Regions from separate parts of the Bacillus sp. MT94 genome, predicted to be linked through region 2. Evidence: riboswitches for the same ligand, from Rfam matches in the RefSeq annotation. Region 2 holds a riboswitch; each other region holds the start of a gene.
What was found. Region 2 has a riboswitch for S-adenosylmethionine ahead of AC1Q51_RS20400 (hypothetical protein). Riboswitches for the same ligand answer to the same signal wherever they lie in the genome.

Region 1 (2,275 bases), on a different contig from region 2:
TTATCAAGGTCAGCATCACTCGTTAATAATTCTAATGTTATCTTTTCAGAACCAAGCTCTTGTTTAGCATTTTTCCATAATTCTTGTGCAGATTTTGTATCAACTTTTGTTAAATCGCCGTTTGCAGTACGGAAGTCTTTTCCTTCAGGTCCTTTTGCAAAGTTTTTTGGAACGAGACCAAATGTTGGTGTAGAGCCATCATTTAATAACGTATTTACAAAGGATTTTCTATCAATTGTTTGATCGATTGCTTGGCGTGCAGAAACGTTTTGAAGTACTTTGTTTTGTTGATTCATGCGTAAAAATTGTACGCCTACATTTGGACGTTCTTTAAAGTTAGCATCTTTTTTATATTTATCAACGAAGTCAGATGTTAGTTTTATACGATCTAATTGTTTTGACTCGAATAAATTTACTTCTGTTGATTTTTCTTTTACGACGTTAAAATTGATTTCTTCTAGTTTGACAGTATCTTTATCCCAATAAGTAGGGTTCTTCTTAAATTTAAAGCTTTGTTCGTGCTTCCAATCGCTTAGTGTAAAAGCTCCATTGTACAAGATTGTATTATCTTCTAAAGCGTACTTATCACCTTGTGCTTTAAAGAATTCCTCGTTAATTGGTAGAAATGTTGGGAACGCTGTTAAGCTAATAAAATACGGAACAGGACGCTCCAATTCTACCTCAAACGTATGGTCATCAACTGCTTTTACACCAAGTTGGTCGGCTGGAAGTTCTTTGTTGTTAATTTTTGTTGCATTTTTAATATCAAAGAATAGAAATGCATATTCAGAGGCTGTTGCTGGATCTACGGCACGTTGCCAAGCGAACACAAAATCTTTCGCTGTAACAGGAGTGCCGTTTGACCATTTTGAATCTCGCAAATGGAATGTGTATTTCGTTTTATCGCCACTTACTTCATGAGATTTTGCAACACCAGGAACAGGTTTGTTACCTTCACCAAGATTATACAAACCTTCAAATACGTTTCTCATTACTTGACCAGAATCAGTATCTGTAGCACGAGCCGTATCCATTGTTCGTATTTCAGTAGGTGAAGATAAGTTTAAAACCTGTTTACTAGGTGCCTCGTCTTTTGCATTTGCTCCGCTTGCTTCGTTTTTATAACTACCGCAACCAGTTAATAAAATACTTACTCCTACAACTGATGCAATACCGGGTACAAACTTCTTTTTCATTTGATTTTCCTCCTAAATAATTAAGTTTGGATGATGATGAGGGAAATGAAAAATAAAAAATCCCTCTTTTCATATTGAGAAAGAGGGATTTTTACGTACAAGTTATGCACCCGTATATAAACGAAGTCCCTCATTCTATCTTTCAAGCATAAAGCTTGCAGGAAGTGGCACAGTATTCAAAATGAACCTGCTGCCGAGGTTTCAAAGGGCCAGTCCCTCCACCTCTCTTGATACAATGAGTAAACGAATAAATTTTATTAATTTTTGTGTTTCTTTGATAATTCAAAATCTTACACCTTGAATAATGAAGTGTCAACCAAATGGAATATAGTTTAAATTTTCAGTTTTCTTAAACAGAAAAACCACTGCATATGGCAGTGGTTTTTCTACTAGAAGTTAAAGTTATCTGGATCTGGACCAACGCGACGATCTTCATTTAAAGCTTGAATTGCTTTCATATCATCAGCACTTAATTCAAAGTCGAAGATGTTTGTATTTTCAATAATGCGATGTTCTTTAATTGATTTAGGGATTGTTACAACTTCGTTTTGTAAATCCCAGCGTAAAATAATTTGCGCAGTTGATTTATTATATTTTGTCGCAATTTCTTGTAACGTTGGATTATCTAGTAGTTGTCCTTGCATTAATGGTGACCAAGCTTCAAGCTGGATATTATGTTCTTTACAGAATGCATGTAGCTCTTCTTGTGCTAAACGTGGGTGATATTCCACTTGGTTGACCATTGGCTTAATTTCAGCAATTTCAAATACGTCTTGTAAGTGGTGAATGTGGAAATTACTCACACCGATAGCGCGAACACGGCCATCTTTATAAAGTTTTTCTAATGCTTTCCATGATTCAGTATATTTCCCTTTTACAGGCCAATGTACTAAATATAAATCTAAATATTCTAGACCTAATTTCTCTAATGTAGTTTCAAATGCTTGAAGTGTTGTTTCATATCCTTGATCACTATTCCATACTTTTGAGGTAATAAATAATTCTTCACGTGAAACACCGGATTCACGAATCGCTTGTCCAACGCCTTCTTCATTTTGATAGATTGCTGCAGTATCGAT
Region 2 (2,275 bases):
ATTCCATTGTTTATAGCATGGTTCTTTATCTATTTAGCCACGTATCCATTTCTTACGTACATAAAGCAAAGAAGAAAAAAAGAATTTTTACATGCTGCTATTGTTTACTTTACTATCGCGTTCCTATTTGGGATGATTTCTTTATTATATGAGTGGCGAATTCTTTTATTCGTAATAGTAATGATTCCATTATTTATAGTGAATATGTATTACGCTCGTCAAAAAAATGAAAGAGCACTATTAAATGATATTTGTGCGATCATTGTGTTTTGTGTTGGTGGGTTAATTAGTTATTATTTTTCAATGAAACAAATCGATCATACAGCATTATTCATTGCACTTATTTCATTCTTATACTTTTTAGGTAGTACGTTTTATGTGAAAACGATGATACGTGAGAAAAATAATCCGAAGTATCGTTTTATATCTTGGGGTTATCATATTCTATTAACAATCATTGTATTTGCAATTAATCCGTGGTGCTCCCTTATTTTTATACCAAGTGTCATTCGAGCCATTATATTGTATGGCAAAAAAATTTCTATTATAAAAGTAGGGATTTTAGAAATTGTGAATTCTGTATATTTTTTAATCATAACGGCAATAATTATGAAGTATGCCATTTGAAAAAACTTCCCACCTTATGATGGGAAGTTTTTTCAATCTTGTTCTAAAATGTGAACGGTGTAATCGCAGCGTTGAATAGCTTGTTCGATCGCATAAAGGGATTGCTCAATACGAGCGCGATTAAAATCTTTTTCAACAGTCTGTAGTGCTTCTTCTAAACAATGTTTTGCTTCTTGTAATGATTGAAAAGAATCTTGTACATATCCGCGAGCATTTTGATGCATTTCATAATCCTCCTTGCATATTCATATATGTATAGTATGAACAGTAAAGAAGAAAATATTATTTGTTATATTTGTTTGACAATTAAAATGAAATTACGTATAGTAAGAATTAAGTGAATATTTTCTTATCCAGAGAGGTGGAGGGACTGGCCCGATGAAACCCAGCAACCGCGATGCAGGTGCTAATTCCAGCAGAACATATTTGTTCTGGGAGATAAGACGAAGATATATACGTAACTTCTTCTTATCGGAGAGGTTTTTTTGTTGCAAAAAAACCGATTACGAAAATTTATATTAAGAAGAAAGGGGTTGCGCATTGCTGTGACACTCGAAAAATACGTAAAACTGCGTAGTACAGTTTATGAATATATGATAGAGCAAGATAAGCCAATATCATTGTTAGATATTCAAGAACATATCGTTTCGCATCATGAAGGAAAATTCACGAAAAAGATGTTACATCAATTTTATTTATCAAGACTATTAGATGAACTGAAACTGGATGGGAAAATTACATTAGCTGATGAATATCTCTATACTGAAAAAGGGGTATTTTATAAGGCGAGAAAAGGGAGCTAAGCTCTCTTTTTTTTAAAATAACGGAGTATGTAGAGTAAAAGACTGCTTAAGCAGCCTGATACAGGGAATGGTGTTGAGTGTGTAGTGTCAAAAATTGAATGTGCCTGAAAGAGGCAATTCGTATCGGCTGCAAATGAAAAGAGACACCTTCGCCGAATAGGTGTCAGTCGTTTTGTCACGTAGACTTGCTACTTAACAGTAATTAGAATAACATGCAGGATTTTTGAAGTCAAAAGGGAATTAAAGGAAGGGGTACAATTATGTACGCTTACTTATTAAAAGATATAACGAAATGGATCCCAAAGTACATTGTAGATAAGGGATATGAATATTATGAAGATGGACATGTAGAAGATGTTGAAATACAAGATAAAAAAGTGTTTGCTTTCGTTACTGGAAATGCAGGGAATTATGAAGTAGTTATCGATCTCGAAGATTTTTCAAAAAGTAGTTGCGAATGTCCGTATGAAAATTATTGTAAACATATGGCGGCAGTTGTTTATGATATTCAAGGTGCTGGTGAGAGTGCAGTTAAAGAGAAACTGAAAGATTTAGAAAAAGAAGAGTTACTTACTGTATTAAATCGACTGTTGCAAAGTTCGAAAAACGTACAAATTGTAGAGAAGTTATTAAAGAAGGGATAACTTTAACGATAGAGGGAGTTGTTTTGTAGTGAACGTACTGATTATATACGCTCATCCTAATCCTTCAAGTTTTAACGGGGCAATTTTAGAGCATGTGCAAAAAGGGCTACAGGAAACAAATCATTCGGTTACGTTGCTTGATTTATACAAGGAACAATTTGATCCGGTACTTGTATTCAATGAAGAGAAGAAAAGACGTGA
Region 3 (2,275 bases), on a different contig from region 2:
TTCTCGTGAGAAAGGTTTACACATTTTGCATAGCAACCGCCTTCAATATTGAATACACCGTTATCAGACCAACCGTGCTCATCATCACCGATTAATTTACGGTTTGGATCAGCAGATAATGTTGTTTTACCTGTTCCAGATAAACCGAAGAATAGTGCTACGTCGCCTTCTTCACCTACGTTTGCAGAGCAATGCATAGAAAGGATATCTTGTTCAGGTAATAAGAAGTTCATAATAGAGAAGATTGATTTTTTCATTTCTCCAGCGTATTCTGTACCACCAATTAGTACGATACGTTTTTCGAATGAAACCATAATGAATGCTTCAGAGTTTGTACCGTCAACAGCTGGATCAGCTTTGAAATTCGGTGCAGAAACAATTGTGAACTCTGATTCATGAGTTGTTAATTCTTCTTCAGTTGGACGAATGAATAATTGATGTACAAATAAATTGTGCCATGCATATTCGTTAATAACTTGAATTGGTAGGCGGTAATTGCGGTCAGCGCCTGCAAATCCTTTGAAGACGAATAACTCTTCTTTTTCTTTTAAGTATTCTAAAACTTTAGTATATAATTTATTAAAATGTTCTTCAGAAATCGGTTGGTTCACAGCTCCCCAAGCAATTTTGTCAGCAACCGATGCTTCTTTCACAATAAATTTATCTTTAGGAGAACGTCCTGTATATTTTCCAGTTGAAGCAGAAACGGCACCAGTCGAAGTTAATTTCCCTTCATTTCGCATTAATACTTTTTCCACTAATTGCGGAACACTTAGTTGAATCTGTGCATTGCTTCCGTTCAATAATTCGTGTAAACCAATTTGGACATTCACAGTACTCATATTTATATACCATCCTTTTCATTTAATGAAATATTTCTCGTAATCCCCAACAAGAGTATAACACAATTATATAAATAATGTATACTATTTATTTCTTTTTGTTTGTGTGAATGCATTATTTCCCTATTAATATTTCATTTCAGGCGTATTGAGAAAAACTTTCAGGAAAATGTGAATATTAATTGACAAATGAATATCATTTCTTTAGTATAGGTTGGGACGGATACTCTCTTATCCCGAGCTGGCGGAGGGACAGGCCCGATGAAGCCCAGCAACCTCACTTGTATTGATAAATGCAGGTGAATAGGTGCTAAAACCTGTGCGAGGCTACAGGTCTCGAACGATAAGAGCGAAGGGCAAAAAGCAGTATGCAAGTAGCAAATTAAACCTTTCCTCTATGTAAAGTAGGAAAGGTTTTTCTGTATGCTTGTGTGGGAGAATAAATGTATGTCGCAGTTTGTGGCAAATTAAGGATGAGTTCCGTACAATATATACAATTACTGTAGGGAGGTTTACCACATGACAAAAAAACGTCATCTGTTCACATCTGAGTCTGTAACTGAAGGACATCCAGATAAAATTTGTGACCAAATTTCTGATTCAATTTTAGATGCGATCTTATCAAAAGACGCAAATGCACGTGTAGCTTGTGAAACAACTGTAACAACTGGTTTAGTATTGGTAGCGGGGGAAATTACGACTTCTACTTACGTAGATATTCCAAAAATCGTTCGTGAAACAATTCAAGGCATTGGTTACACACGCGCAAAATACGGATTCGATGCAGAAACTTGTGCTGTTTTAACATCTATCGATGAGCAGTCTGCTGACATCGCTATGGGTGTTGACCAAGCGCTAGAAGCACGCGAAGGTCAAATGACTGACGCTGAGATTGAGGCAATTGGTGCAGGAGACCAAGGTTTAATGTTTGGTTTCGCATGTAATGAAACACAAGAGTTAATGCCACTTCCAATCTCGCTTGCTCACAAATTAGCTCGCCGTTTAACTGAAGTACGTAAAGATGATACATTATCATACTTACGTCCAGATGGAAAAACGCAAGTTACAGTTGAGTATGATGAAAATGGTAAACCAGTACGTGTTGATACTATCGTAATTTCTACACAACATCACCCAGATGTTACATGGGAAGAAATCGATCGCGACTTAAAAGAGCACGTAATTAAAGCTGTAGTACCAGCAGAATTAATGGATGGAGAAACGAAATTCTTCATTAATCCAACTGGCCGCTTCGTAATTGGTGGACCACAAGGTGATGCTGGTTTAACAGGACGTAAAATCATCGTTGATACTTACGGTGGATACGCTCGCCATGGCGGCGGTGCATTCTCTGGTAAAGATGCAACAAAAGTTGACCGTTCTGCAGCATATGCAGCTCGTTATGTTGCGAAAAACATCGTAGCAGCTGGTCT

Region 1: another riboswitch for S-adenosylmethionine. It lies ahead of AC1Q51_RS26350 (peptide ABC transporter substrate-binding protein); the one in region 2 lies ahead of AC1Q51_RS20400 (hypothetical protein).
Region 3: another riboswitch for S-adenosylmethionine. It lies ahead of metK (methionine adenosyltransferase); the one in region 2 lies ahead of AC1Q51_RS20400 (hypothetical protein).

What each region holds. Positions count from the first base shown of each region.
Region 1 covers NZ_JBXAEZ010000011.1:48,783-51,057, reverse strand. Annotated here, with positions in the region: gene AC1Q51_RS26350 (peptide ABC transporter substrate-binding protein) at 1-1,196, opposite strand, end outside; SAM riboswitch class I at 1,329-1,433, opposite strand; gene AC1Q51_RS26345 (aldo/keto reductase) at 1,586-2,275, opposite strand, start outside.
Region 2 covers NZ_JBXAEZ010000005.1:456,924-459,198, reverse strand. Annotated here, with positions in the region: gene AC1Q51_RS20410 (YwiC-like family protein) at 1-627, shown strand, start outside; gene AC1Q51_RS20405 (hypothetical protein) at 660-851, opposite strand; SAM riboswitch class I at 974-1,072, shown strand; gene AC1Q51_RS20400 (hypothetical protein) at 1,113-1,430, shown strand; gene AC1Q51_RS20395 (SWIM zinc finger family protein) at 1,691-2,074, shown strand; gene AC1Q51_RS20390 (NAD(P)H-dependent oxidoreductase) at 2,103-2,275, shown strand, end outside.
Region 3 covers NZ_JBXAEZ010000002.1:1,023,570-1,025,844, reverse strand. Annotated here, with positions in the region: gene pckA (phosphoenolpyruvate carboxykinase (ATP)) at 1-842, opposite strand, end outside; SAM riboswitch class I at 1,071-1,192, shown strand; gene metK (methionine adenosyltransferase) at 1,362-2,275, shown strand, end outside.